DNA from 2 places in the Pediococcus pentosaceus ATCC 25745 genome. Region 2 is predicted to be linked to the other one. Evidence: a T-box and tRNA genes for the amino acid it is inferred to sense, from the RefSeq annotation. Region 2 holds a T-box; the other holds one or more tRNA genes.
What was found. A T-box is a leader RNA that pairs with one kind of tRNA and senses whether it is charged. The one in region 2 lies ahead of asnS (asparagine--tRNA ligase), so its partner is inferred to be a tRNA-Asn.
Positions count from the first base shown of each region.

Region 1 (7,425 bases), 900 kb from region 2:
AAGTTGAAGAGACGGAGCCGAAGCGAAAGCGAGTCTGAATAGGGCGATATAAGTATGCGGATGTAGACCCGAAACCAAGTGACCTACCCATGTCCAGGTTGAAGGTGCAGTAAAATGCACTGGAGGACCGAACTCGTGTACGTTGAAAAGTGCTGAGATGAGGTGTGGGTAGCGGTGAAATTCCAAACGAACTTGGAGATAGCTGGTTCTCTCCGAAATAGCTTTAGGGCTAGCCTCGGAATTAGGATCGTGGAGGTAGAGCCACTGTTTGGACTAGGGGCCCATCAAGGGTTACCGAATTCAGATAAACTCCGAATGCCATCGATTTATGTCCGGGAGTCAGACGGTGAGTGATAAGATCCATCGTCGAAAGGGGAACAGCCCAGACCACCAGTTAAGGTCCCTAAATATATGTTAAGTGGAAAAGGATGTGGAGTTGCATAGACAACTAGGATGTTGGCTCAGAAGCAGCCACCATTTAAAGAGTGCGTAATAGCTCACTAGTCGAGTGATTCTGCGCCGAAAATGTACCGGGGCTTAAACATATTACCGAGACTGTGGATGCCACCATTAGGTGGCGTGATAGGAGAGCGTTCTAAGGGCAATGAAGGCAGACCGTGAGGACTGTTGGAGCGCTTAGAAGTGAGAATGCCGGTATGAGTAGCGAAAGATAGGTGAGAATCCTATCCACCGTATGACTAAGGTTTCCTGGGGAAGGCTCGTCCTCCCAGGGTTAGTCGGGACCTAAGCCGAGGCCGAGAGGCGTAGGCGATGGATAACAGGTTGATATTCCTGTACTAGTTAAACTTGTTTGAACAATGGAGGGACGCAGTAGGCTAAGGAAAGCACCCAGCTGGAAAAGGGTGTCCAAGCAGTAAGTCTGAAGTAGAGTCAAATGCTTTACTTCTTAAGGACAAGCTGTGATGGGGAGCGAAATTTAAGTAGCGAAGTTCCTGACGTCACACTGCCGAGAAAAGCTTCTAGTTAGAGTTTAGCTACCCGTACCGCAAACCGACACAGGTAGTCGAGGAGAGTATCCTAAGGTGAGCGAGAGAACTCTCGTTAAGGAACTCGGCAAAATGACCCCGTAACTTCGGGAGAAGGGGTGCTGATCGCAAGATCAGCCGCAGTGAAAAGGCCCAGGCGACTGTTTATCAAAAACACAGGTTTCTGCAAAATCGTAAGATGACGTATAGGGGCTGACGCCTGCCCGGTGCTGGAAGGTTAAGGGAATGAGTTAGCGTAAGCGAAGCTCTGAACTGAAGCCCCAGTAAACGGCGGCCGTAACTATAACGGTCCTAAGGTAGCGAAATTCCTTGTCGGGTAAGTTCCGACCCGCACGAAAGGCGTAACGATCTGGGCACTGTCTCAACGAGAGACTCGGTGAAATTATAATACCCGTGAAGATGCGGGTTACCCGCGACAGGACGGAAAGACCCCATGGAGCTTTACTGTAACTTGATATTGAGTGTTTGTACAGCTTGTACAGGATAGGTAGGAGCCGTAGAATCCGGAACGCTAGTTTCGGAGGAGGCAATGGTGGGATACTACCCTCGTTGTATGAACCCTCTAACCCGCGCCACTAATCGTGGCGGGAGACAGTGTCTGGTGGGCAGTTTGACTGGGGCGGTCGCCTCCTAAAGAGTAACGGAGGCGCCCAAAGGTTCCCTCAGAATGGTTGGAAATCATTCGTAGAGTGTAAAGGCAGAAGGGAGCTTGACTGCGAGACAGACAGGTCGAGCAGGGACGAAAGTCGGGCTTAGTGATCCGGTGGTACCGTATGGAAGGGCCATCGCTCAACGGATAAAAGCTACCCTGGGGATAACAGGCTTATCTCCCCCAAGAGTTCACATCGACGGGGAGGTTTGGCACCTCGATGTCGGCTCATCGCATCCTGGGGCTGTAGTCGGTCCCAAGGGTTGGGCTGTTCGCCCATTAAAGCGGTACGCGAGCTGGGTTCAGAACGTCGTGAGACAGTTCGGTCCCTATCCGTCGCGGGCGTAGGAAATTTGAGAGGCGCTGTCCTTAGTACGAGAGGACCGGGATGGACACACCGCTGGTGTACCAGTTGTTCCGCCAGGAGCATCGCTGGGTAGCTATGTGTGGATGAGATAAACGCTGAAAGCATCTAAGTGTGAAACTCACCTCGAGATTAGATTTCCCATTGCCTTCGGGCAAGTAAGACCCCTGAAAGATGATCAGGTAGATAGGCTAGAAGTGGAAGTGTAGTGATACATGGAGCGGACTAGTACTAATCGGTCGAGGACTTAACCAAGTAGAAGTGGTTGAATCTCGAAGGAAAAAATAGATATTGTTCAGTTTTGAGAGAGCAAAAGTTTTCTCAAGTGATAACGTAAGTTAGCACAGAGTGTGGTGACGATAGTGAGAAGGATATACCTGTTCCCATGTCGAACACAGAAGTCAAGCTTCTTAACGCCGAGAGTAGTTGGGGGATCGCCCCCTGCGAGGGTAGGACGTTGCCATGCGTTTATTCCGGCATAGCTCAGTTGGTAGAGCATCTGACTGTTAATCAGGGTGTCGACGGTTCGAGTCCGCCTGCCGGAGTTAGGCTGTATGGATGTTAACTGGAAAGTTAGCATCCTTTTGTTATATGCCGGCTTAGCTCAGTTGGTAGAGCGGCGGTATCGTAAACCGTAGGTCAGGTGTTCGACTCACCTAGCCGGCATTTGTTTGGATGCGCCTTAATGTTAAGTTAAGGCGCATTTTTTCATATACAGTCTTTGTTTTTAAGGCGAAAATTATGGAGGAAATATACAATTGAATACACAAGATAAGGATACAGCATTTCTTGGTCAACCACGTGGATTAATGACGTTGTTCTTCACGGAAATGTGGGAACGTTTCAGTTACTACGGTATGCGTGCAATTTTAATTTATTACATGTATTACGCTGTAACCAAGGGTGGTTTAGGCTTTAGTCAAGCCACTGCTGCTTCAGTAATGGCCATTTATGGTTCACTGGTTTATCTAGCTAGTGTTGCTGGTGGGTTTATCAGTGACCGAATTTTAGGTAGTCGAAAAACCGTATTTTACGGTGGTGTATTGATCATGTTTGGTCATATTGCACTTTCACTTCCTTTCGGTGGGGCGGCCCTACTAGTATCAATTGCTTTAATTGTTGCTGGTACTGGTATGTTAAAACCAAATGTTTCTGAAATGGTTGGATCACTATATTCCGTGGAGGATACGAGACGTGATGCCGGATTTAGTATTTTTGTTTTCGGTATTAATCTAGGTGCTTTATTAGCTCCCATAATTGTTTCGTGGGTTGGTTTTAATATGAGTTTCCATGCTGGATTCTCATTAGCTGCAATTGGTATGTTCTTTGGATTAGTCCAATATTATATTGATGGTAAAAAATATTTAAATAAAGATAGTTTATATCCATCAGATCCAATTCAACCCGATGAAGTCAAAAAATTTAGTCTTCGAGTTTTAATGGGTGTGATTGTATTAGCATTAATTTTAGTGGTTATGTTTGTTGCTAATGCATTAACAATTGATAATGTTGTTCTATTAATTAGTATTATTGCTGTTATTGCTCCAATTGTTTACTTTATCATCATGTTTTCAAGTAGTAAGGTTTCTAAAACAGAACGTTCACGTTTATGGGCTTATGTGCCATTATTTATCGCTGCAACGTTATTCTGGGCAATTGAAGAACAAGGTTCAGTTGTTTTAGCATTATTTGCTGCTGATCGTACTCAATTAAACTACGGTTGGATGCATATTACGCCCGCTAACTTCCAGTCCCTTAATCCATTATTCATCATGCTTTATACACCAATTTTTGCATGGCTATGGACTAAGTTAGGTAAGAAGCAACCTTCATCACCTAAGAAATTTACGTATGGACTTGTATTTACGGGTCTATCATACTTATTTATTGCTTTACCTGGTTTGATGTTTGGTACTGATGGTAAGGTTAATGCTCTTTGGTTAGTTGGTAGCTGGGCAATTGTTGAAATTGGTGAAATGTTAATCTCACCAATTGGTTTATCTGTAACAACCAAATTGGCACCTGCTGCATTTGCTTCTCAAATGATGAGTATGTGGTTCTTAGCCGATGCTGCTGGACAAGCAATTAACGCTCAGTTAGTTCGCTTCTACCCAGGACATGAAGTAGCTTACTTTATTGTATTAGGTCTTGTAACACTAGTCTTTGCACTCGTACTATTAATTTGTTCACCATGGATTACTAAGAAGATGCAAGGGATTAGATAATTAAATATTTGAATTCAAGAGATGAACTAGGTTATGCTTAGTTCATCTTTTTATTTTGGAGGGATTTATGGCTAGAAAAGTAATACTTTTTATTGCAATGAGTATTGATAATTACATTGCTGACGATCAAGGTGCCGTTGATTGGTTGGAGAAAAATGTCCATGGTACCGAAAGTGATGACAGTTATGAGAAAATGTATTCCAAAATAGATACGGTTATTATGGGAAGAACTACCTATGAACAAGTAACACAAAAATTATCTCCGGAAAAATATGTTTACGCAGATCGGCAGACGTATATTGTTACGTCTCACCTAGGGGAAGATACAGATAAGATTAAATACTGGAAACAGTCGCCAGTAGAATTAGTTAAAAGGATCCAAAAGGAGAAGGGAAAAGACGTTTGGATTGTGGGAGGAGCTAAGCTTATTGATCCGCTCGTGCAAGCCAATTTAATTGATACATATATTTTAACAACGGTCCCGATTTTTTTAGGATCAGGTATTCGACTTTTTGATCGATTAGAGGAGCAAGTCCCGGTCCGTCTTATAGATGTATATCAAAAAAACGAATTAGTATATTCGATTTATCAGAGAGGTTAATAGTTTGAAAATTGCAGCAACTAGCGACAATCATTTCGATGTGAACAAAATAGATGAAAATCAAATGGCTCAAAAACAAGCCGAGTATCTTTTAAAACAACATGTGGGAGTATATTTAATAGCAGGAGACCTATTTAATAAATTTAATCGAAGCATGCAGTACGTGGAAAAGCTACAGGAATTAGTGGGAGAACACACTAAAGTTTTTTTCATAGCCGGAAATCATGATATGTTGAACGATATCGACTATAATCAATTAGAATCAAATTTAAGCCCATTATACTTACATAACCAGTTCTATGACGTTCCTGGGACTAAATGGCGTATTATTGGAAATAATGGGTGGTACGACTATACGTTTGCAGATAATGTTGATAAAACCACCGAACAGTTTTGGCGTTGGAAAAAGTCTTTCTGGATTGATACTGGAATTGAACAGCCTATGTCAGATATTGAACGAATGAATATTGTGTTGAAGCAAACTGAACAACAAATGCAGCAGGCCAGTCGGAGAAAAGTGTTATTTATGACTCACTTTGCAGTAAGACATGAGTATATTCATTATTCCGAAGATGCCCGCTTTTGGAACATGATTAATGGAATGGCGGGGAGCAGAAGAATGGAAAAGTTGTTGGAAACATACCAGCCTGAATTGGTGATATCAGGACATTTACATCATCATTTTAAACCACTTGCAAAGTCTAATGGAATATATTATAATAATTCAGTCGGTTATCATAACAACCGAATCAACGAGTGGAGTTCAGATGATTTCTTCACTGAATGGACTCAGCGATTGCTTATAACCGATCTCAAATAATTTTGAAAAAAGTTTAAAAAAAAGCTTGCAAAATTATTCGAGATTGGGTATTATTATTAAGTCGGATAGATAAGACGACAACTTATATGGAAGGGTAGCGAAGTCTGGCTAAACGCGGCGGACTGTAAATCCGCTCCTTCGGGTTCGGTGGTTCGAATCCACTCCCTTCCACCATATTGGGCTATAGCCAAGCGGTAAGGCAACAGGTTTTGATCCTGTCATGCGCTGGTTCGATCCCAGCTAGCCCAATCTAGTTTTCAGAAACATCATATCAATGATATGATGTTTTTTTGTATCTAAATCAATAAATCACAGGTAGTTTTAATATGTTTCGTTTTTAGAATGGTATTAGTAATTAGTTGGAGGTTTATAGCTTAAATTTTTAATTGGAGGCTTTCAATATTGGCCTAGTTAATGATAGGATAAGGAGAACAAAATGAAATAACCAATGGGGGGCTTTTTTTATGAAAATTGGATTTATTGGTGTAGGTAATATGGCCAAAGCGATTATCAAGGGTTTGTTAAAAAATAATTTTGAAAGCACAGATATACTGGTACACAGTGCGCATCAATCAAGTTATGGACCTTTCGCAGAAAAGAATCAACTAATAGCGACAAAATCTAACCAAGAACTTGTTAGAAATTCGGATATCATTGTCATAGCGGTTAAACCATACGTAGTAAAAACGGTTATAGACGAAGTCAGAGATGATTTAAATCATCATCAGTTAGTTGTCTCACTGGCATCAGGAATTAGTATAGAAGATCTACAGACCAGCTTAGATGAGCAACAACCTATCTTACGCATTATGCCGAATGTTAACGTTGAAATTGGCGAAGGAATGACAGCGGTCGTTGCTAATGGTGATCTTAAAATGGAACCATTTCAGTCTGGGGTTAAAATCTTTGAAACTGTTGGAAGTACAATGGAACTTGCTGAAAAAGACTTTCCAATTTTTTCAGCAATTGCTGGTAGTGCACCTGCCTATGCTTACTTGTTTATTGATGCTCTTTCACGGGCGGGAGTTAAACATGGATTAACTAAGGCTTCTGCTACAAAGATCGCTGCTCAAATGGTCAAAGGTAGCGCAGAAATGGTTCTGAAATCCGATGAGATACCGTATGCCTTAATTGATAAAGTATCTTCTCCAGGTGGTACAACAGTAGCGGGACTCCTAGCAATGGAAGAAGCAGGCTTTTCACCAGCGGTTGTTAAGGGAATCGATGCTACGGTAGCAAAAGAAATCAATCATTAGAATCTTGTTTTTTGGTCTATACCGATATATAATGGATTTAGATTAAAAATTTAGGAGGAAAATTCATGAGTACAGTTTTGCGTCATGCTACTATTTATACTGGTTTAGAAAAAATTGAAGATGGTTACATTCGATTTGGTAAAAAAATTGAAGCCGTTGGTCCAATGAGCGAATACAAAGCCCAAGGTGATGATCAAGTTTTCTATGCTGGAGAAAAGATTATTGTTCCAGGATTCATTGATGTACATACACACGGTGGATACGGATTTGATGCCATGGATGGTGATCCAGATCAAATCAATGAAATGGTAAATAAAGCCGTTGTTAACGAAGGGGTTACCAGCTTCTTTTGTACAACAATGACCCAATCAAATGCCAACATTGAAAAAGCAATGCGTGGGGTTGCGAAAGCTGCTGAAGATAACCCAGTTATCCAAGGGGTTCATTTGGAAGGACCATTTATTTCTACTAAGTATAAGGGTGCTCAACCTGAAGAGTACATC
Region 1 covers NC_008525.1:1,497,916-1,505,340, reverse strand. The annotation lists rRNA gene PEPE_RS07465 (23S ribosomal RNA) at 1-2,275, shown strand, start outside; rRNA gene rrf (5S ribosomal RNA) at 2,370-2,486, shown strand; tRNA gene PEPE_RS07455 (tRNA-Asn) at 2,493-2,565, shown strand; tRNA gene PEPE_RS07450 (tRNA-Thr) at 2,614-2,686, shown strand; gene PEPE_RS07445 (peptide MFS transporter) at 2,779-4,245, shown strand; gene PEPE_RS07440 (dihydrofolate reductase family protein) at 4,313-4,846, shown strand; gene PEPE_RS07435 (metallophosphoesterase) at 4,851-5,666, shown strand; tRNA gene PEPE_RS07430 (tRNA-Tyr) at 5,755-5,840, shown strand; tRNA gene PEPE_RS07425 (tRNA-Gln) at 5,844-5,915, shown strand; gene proC (pyrroline-5-carboxylate reductase) at 6,131-6,922, shown strand; gene nagA (N-acetylglucosamine-6-phosphate deacetylase) at 6,988-7,425, shown strand, end outside.
Region 1: it has a tRNA-Asn gene. The T-box ahead of asnS (asparagine--tRNA ligase) is inferred to sense a tRNA for this amino acid. The anticodon was not compared.

Region 2 (7,425 bases):
ACTTGCTGACTTACCACTCTTCAATAATTTATCAGACATAAAACCAGCTAAGATAACTCCACAGAACGCTGCCAAATAAGGAATGGACGATAACATACCTGATTGCAAGAAGTTAACGTGTTTAGCCTTAGTTAAATATGTTGGGAACCAAGTTAGGAAAAACCAGAATGTTCCAGAGATGGCAAATTGACCAATATAAATTCCTAATAAACGCCGTGTAAATAATTGCTTAATATTTTCCCATGTTATTTTTGTTTTTTCTTGCTTTGTATTAGAGTTTGACTGTGCATCATCACCTTCGGAAATCGCGCCGCCCGCTTTAATGTATGCTAATTCGTCATCACCAACAAACCGACTCTTATTGGGATCAGCATATAAAATATACCAAACAACTGACCAAATTATTCCAATGATTCCTGTGACAATAAACAGCCCTCGCCAACCGATTGTATTATGAATTGAATATAAAATTGGTGTAGAAAAAGCCAGTCCTAGGAATTGGGCCGATGAATAAATACCGATCGCAGAACCTCGTTCATCTTCTGGAAACCAATAAGAAATTGCTCGATTATTAGCAGGCATAACAGGAGCTTCAAAGAAGCCTACTCCTAATCTCAGTCCCATTAATTGTCCAAAGCCACCAATAAAGGCTTGAAAAACAGTAACTAAGGACCAACCAAATAGACTGATGAAATACATAATTCTAGAACCAAATTTATCTAATAGAATACCACCTGGAATTTACATTGCAGCATAAATCCAACCAAACGCTGAAAAGATTAGCCCCTGTTGAACCGTTGATAAATGAATTTCTTTAGAAAGTTCCGGCATTGCAATTGAAACATTGGTTCTGTCCATGTAATTAATTACGATATTAATGAATACTAACGCTAAAATAACATAGCGCATATTGGTAGATAGTTTTTTATGACTACTTTCCATAGTAAACCTCCTTAATAAACTCGAATCTCATTTAATGAAATTTGTTGACTACCATTGGTTTGTAATAATTCAAATTTTAATTTTTTAGTCTCAATCGTTTGATCTAATTTTTGGACAATATGTCTTTCTCGATTAGAATCTGTTTGCCATAATAAATGCCACTCATCCTCACTTTGATAGTACACTCGATAAGATTTAATTAACTCAGGAACCTGTTCAAAGTAAGTTTTGTGATGATGGAGGTTAATAATGTCTTCATTAACGTCATCATTAAAAGTTAAATTAATTTGCTTTATATGTTGCGGCTTCGTCCAAGTAAGTTGAATTTCTTCTGGTTTATTTCTGAAATTAGTCACCCACATATTAGGACCACCATATGGTCTCACATACCCATTAATAATTTTTTCTGCTGAATATGCTTCTGTTTGTTCCACTTTAAAAACAAAGTTCCGACGACTAATCGATTGATTAGTCCAATACAACAAAGGACTTTTACGTGAATAGTCATGTAATTCTGGCTGACTCAATTCTTGAATTGGATCATTTACATAGCTCAAAACACCGGCAAATTCTTGATGCCCTAGATATACAGAACAATTTTCATTTTTTTCTACTATCACAAAAATATTTTGTGGTTGTTCTGGTTGCCAATCAATATTAACTGTTTTCCATCCCATAAAGTTTGCTTCAACTTCAATTGTCTGTTCATCAATTTTAGAATCTGGGATATAATTCTGTGGTTTTCCTGTGCTATACCAAGTAACTTTTAATTCTGTTGCTTTGGCCGTTGAAATAAGGAGTTTAAGTTCTTTAATATTAGGATCTACAGGCAATGTGAAGGCAACCGCTTTATCAAGTGGATACGGATCCATATCTACCGCATATGTATTAATTTCTTTTAACGCGCTAGATGCAGTCACTTCAGCCTTTCTTGCCAAATCATTTAAATCTTCATTTTTAACTCCTAAAACAGAACCATCCTCTCTCAATAAGGTTTGCTGATATTCCTGCAAATAATTAGAATAAATTGCGGCTGGCTTAATTTGCTTTTCATTTGCCAAAGCAGCTGCCGTACCCGCAGCTTGTCCCATTACTGCGCAAGTAGCCATTACCCGTACTGTTCCAAAAGCCACGTGTGATACTGAAACATCCCGTCCAGCAAAGAACAAATTATTAATATCCCGCGAATATAAAATACGATAAGGAATATGATATACACCATCTGCAACAGAATGCTTTGCACCAACAGAATCGTTGTACATCCCACTTGCTGGATGTAAATCGATTGACCATCCCCCAAATCCAATTCGATCATCAAATAATGTTTGTTCTTCAATATCCTGTTGCTTTAATACATATCCGCCCTTAAAACGACGATATTCACGTTTACCAGGAACTGAACCAATCCAATCCAGGGTTAGATTGTCTGCATCATATTTTCCAGAATTTTTAATGTAATCCCAAATACCATAAACTACTGATTGTAGCTCGTCTCGTATTTTTTCGTTATCATGTACAATATCTAATTCTCCGCCCCATTCAATCCACCAATAGGCACATCCGTTATCCTCTTTTCGAATAATTCGGTTATTTACAATTGATGTTTCTGTGATGTCTTTAGCAAAACTGGGCTTGATATATTTCACTGGGTGTCCCACGTTGCGCGTGTAGAAAAATAAGGAACTCCCAAGCGTATCCTCATCTGCCTCGAATGGAGCTAAACTCTCGTTGTAAACATTACTGCTCTCGCGTCCTATATTAAATTCAGCTCCCGCTAAGAACCCGATTAAACCATCGCCCGTACAGTCAATGAAGTAACCGCTTTCAAATTCTAGTAAAGTTTCTGATGCTGACATAAAACCAGTAACGCTTTTAATTGTTTTATCTTGATTCATTACTATCGAGGTCACTTCAGTGTTTAAAAATAGTTGAATATTTGGTTCTGCTTTAACCTTTTCCATCAAAAGTACATCCCATAAATAAGGATTTCCTTCAGGATTACGATACTGGTTTTCAACAAATAACTCTCCCATTATCCCCGTCTCTCGAGCATAACGATTCACACCATGTTTAGTAGCACCAGCTACCCAAACACGTACCTCACTACTAGAATTACCTCCCAGTACTCCACGATTCTGGACTAAACTAACTTTTTGTCCAAGACGAGCTGCTGCAATAGCTCCACAAATTCCAGCCAGTCCTCCCCCAATAACAGTTATATCAGAATTAACCTTCCTCTTTAACATTGTCACCATTTTGTTATCCCTCCTTTTGTCTTAACAGTACTACAAAGGAATTCTCCACTCCATTTACTTTTAAGCCCAAAACATGTATTATTTTGACCAAAAAGAGGTGATACTTTTGGCCACTCTAACACAAGGATATACATACTGGGAAAACAAACCTAGTTTTCAACTAGAATCTGATATCGGCTCCAATTATGTGATGTATATTATCGAAAGCGGTTCCTGTGAATTTGAATTTTCTCAATATTCCGGAATCGCTTCTGCCAATGATATTTTATTAATTCCGCCTTATGTCAAATTCAAACGTAATATGCTTGAACCGATGTGTTTCCATTTCATTAGAGTAATCCCCGATCCAGTCACACCGACTTTTATAGGTAAACACCACTTAGGATCACATCGCTTTTATGAAAACTGTGAATTTCTACGTAAAACAAATTTCAGTTTAAACACAGATTCACATTATATCCAAAATCATATCGTAGAAGATTTCTTCATGCTTTTAAAAATAAAAAAATTTAAACCTATAGAACCGAAACAAGCATTATCTAGAAATAACATTATTAATTCTGCAATTGAACTTATGGAACACAATTCTTCTCTTTCAATTAGTGAAATAGCCCAATTTACCAATACAAGTACCGCTTATTTTTCAAGGATTTTCAAAAAAACAATAGGTGAAACTCCCGTCTGTTTTTACACAAAAATAAAATTGAAAAAAGTTCAAAAACTACTAATCACTACAAATCTAACGTTAGCAGAAATTTCCGAACAAACCGGTTTTACAGACCCATTTTATCTAAGTAAGGTTTTCACCACCCATTTAGGATGCTCACCACGTACATATCGAAAAAATCATATTATTTAACATACCAAAAGATAGGATAATAAAATGCATATTAGGAAATATCAAATCACTGACGAAGATTCAACTTTAATGATGATTTCTAAGTCTATTCGTGAAACTAATCAAAAAGATTATAATCAAAAACAAATTGAAGTATGGAGTAACATTGATAAACAAAAGTGGAAAAAATCTACTTTAAATAATATCGCTCTAGTAGCCATTAATTCTTCTGGCGTTATTGGATTTGCAGATATGAGTACATCTGGGTACTTAGACCATCTTTTTGTTCATCCTAAATATCAACGTCAACGAATCGCTACTAGCCTAGTAAACAAATTAGAGCAAACCATTACATCCTCTGAATATTCTACTTATGCCTCTATTACAGCAGTCCCTTTTTTCGAGAAAATGGGCTATCATATTATTCACACTAATTGTGCACTGCTACGCAACACTTATTTTTTAAATTATAAGATGGTTAAATAAAAAAGCATCCAATCTGTGATTGGGTGCTTTTTATTTTAACGATTAAATTAGAAACTAGCATTTCCTGGTGTACGAGGGAATGGAATTACATCGCGGATGTTTTCGATTCCGGTTACGTACATAAGTAATCTTTCGAATCCAATTCCGAAACCAGAATGTTCAGTTTCTCCGTATTTTCTTAGTTCAGCGTACCATTCGTATTCCTTAGGATCGAGATGGAATTCGGCAATCTTTTCGTTGATCTTGTCGAGACGTTCTTCACGTTGACTACCACCGATTAATTCACCGATACCAGGAACCAAAAGGTCAACTGCAGCTACAGTCTTGTGGTCTTCATTTTCACGCATGTAGAAGGCCTTGATGTCCTTAGGATAATCCGTGATGAAGACAGGTTTTTGATATACCTTTTCACTTAAGTATCTTTCGTGTTCAGTTTGTAAATCAATGCCCCATTCGACTGGGTTTTCAAACTCTTGATCGGCATTCATTAAGATGTCGATGGCTTCTGTGTATGAAACTCGGGCAAAGTCAGCATCCTTAGTAGCTTCCAAACGAGCTTTTAATTCTGGATCAACGGCACCGTTCAAGAATTCCAATTCTTCTTTAGCATTTTCCAAAAGATAGTTAACCACGTACTTCAACAAATCTTCAGAAGTATTCATAATATCTTGAAGGTTAGCAAAGGCCATTTCTGGTTCAATCATCCAGAATTCTGAAGCATGACGCGTAGTATGTGAGTTTTCAGCTCTAAAGGCTGGGCCGAATGTATAAACATTTCTAAAAGCCAAAGCAAAAGCTTCTGCATTCAATTGTCCACTAACGGTTAAGTTGGTAGGTTGTTTGAAGAAGTCCTTGCTTGAATCTACTTCCCCAGCTTCGTTCTTAGGTAAGTTGTTCAAATCTAGCGTTGTTACCTTGAACATTTCACCGGCACCTTCAGTATCACTGCTGGTGATGATCGGTGTGTTAACGTAAACAAAGTTGTTGCTTTGTAAGAATTGATGAACAGCAAAAGAAACCAATGAACGAATCCGGAAAACAGCATAGAAAGTGTTTGTCCGAGGACGTAAATGAGCTTGTTCCCGCAAGAATTCAGGAGTATGTTCCTTCTTTTGCAATGGGTAGTCACTGTTTGAGCTACCTAAAATTGTGATTGAACTAGCTTGAATTTCAAATGGTTGCTTAGCCTTAGGTGTATCAGCCACTTTACCTACAACTTTGATTGTAGAATAGATTGCTGCCTTACGAATTTCTTCAGAGTTTTCAAGGGCATTGTTGTCCATGATAACTTGAACATTCTTGATGTAAGAACCATCGTTAATTTCTAAAAAGCTAATTTTCTTTGAAGAACGGATGGTTTTTAACCAGCCAGTTACTTCCACTTCTACGTCAGCATCATGTTCTGCTTGAGAGTAGAGTGTTTTAACTAATGTGTTTTCCATGAATAAATCCTCCATTCTTATCCTCGTAAAAAGTCCGGTACAAATAAAAAAGTCCTCCTCCCAGAAGGGACGAAGGACTTTCGCGGTACCACCCAAAATTCGTTTAATTAAATTAAACATCTTAAAATAAGCATCGAAATGCTTTCCAAGCTGTAACGGGCCGGCCCCGTCTAAGCCTACTGTGATTTCAGCTTAGAAACAAAGAAGATGTTTTTCTTAAAAGAATAACTTTTTGAGCTCGCACTATCCTCAATTCGCTTTAAGTTATGGGCTTTAAATACTCGTTCTTCTTACGGTTGATAATTATATCTACTTCTCGTTAGATTAGCATATAAATTCAGTTTTGTAAATTTCAAATCGCACTTTTACTCGATAAATTTATTTGAAGCAGGATGGAGTTTTTGATAATGATCATATAAGGCTGGATCTGATCTCTGAGTACCTGGTTTAAAATTAACTGATTCCGTTTTAGCGGCTTTAGCCCGGGCGTAATACCACTTCTTCCATCTTAAGAACGCGAGCTGCGTTTCTAATTCTTTAATTTGCCGCTCCAAGGCTGCTTCTCGTTTAACCATAAAGTCATAGCGTTGTTCTAAGGTTTGATCCCCTTGCATACAGCACTCGATAAATTGACCAATTTCTTTGACAGGCACCGCCGATTTTTTCAGGCAGTTAATCACTTCCACGTATCCTAAATCATCTTCCGTGAAAATTCGCCTACCCGCTTCATTTCTTTTAGCAAAAGGTAATAGCCCTTCTTTATCGTAATAACGTAAAGTATCGGTTGTTACATTCATTTTTTTAGCAATATCGCCAATTAAATATGTTTTCATTTTTAAAATTTCTCCTTGACTTGGAGTTAACTCCAAGTAGTAACATCAAATATATCATAAAACAAAGGTAGGTACATAATATGAATAAACCATTAATTGTTATTACTGGTGCTAGCTCTGGTTTTGGAGCAGAAATAGCCAAAATTTTTAATCAGGCAGGTTACCCTGAATTATTACTAGGTCGCCGAGTTGAAAAGATTCAAGCTTTACCGCTTAACTTTGAAAACGTCATGATTGAAAGCGTCGATGTAACAGATCAAGCTCAATTTAAAACAGCTATTGAACATGCTGAAGCTAAATTTGGACCAGTTGACTTACTCGTTAACAACGCTGGGGTGATGCTATTAGGCAACGTGACTACCCAAAGCCCAACCGAGTGGCAAACCATGTTGGATACTAATGTTATGGGCGTTTTAAATGGAACCCAAATTATTTTACCCAGCATGTTAGAGCGCGAACATGGAACCATCATTAATATGTCATCCCTAGCTGGTAAGAAGACCTTCGTTAACCATGCGGCTTATGTTGCTTCTAAATTCGGTGTTCATAGACTTAGCGAAACTATCCGAGAAGAAGTTTCTGGTAAAAATGTCCGAATCTCAATGGTTGCCCCAGGCGCTGCTGAAACT
Region 2 covers NC_008525.1:602,758-610,182, reverse strand. The annotation lists gene PEPE_RS02695 (MFS transporter) at 1-729, opposite strand, end outside; gene PEPE_RS09320 (sugar phosphate permease) at 742-942, opposite strand; gene PEPE_RS02690 (FAD-dependent oxidoreductase) at 954-3,197, opposite strand; gene PEPE_RS02685 (helix-turn-helix domain-containing protein) at 3,295-4,056, shown strand; gene PEPE_RS02680 (GNAT family N-acetyltransferase) at 4,081-4,521, shown strand; gene asnS (asparagine--tRNA ligase) at 4,569-5,963, opposite strand; T-box leader at 6,026-6,266, opposite strand; gene PEPE_RS02670 (MerR family transcriptional regulator) at 6,329-6,796, opposite strand; gene PEPE_RS02665 (SDR family oxidoreductase) at 6,877-7,425, shown strand, end outside.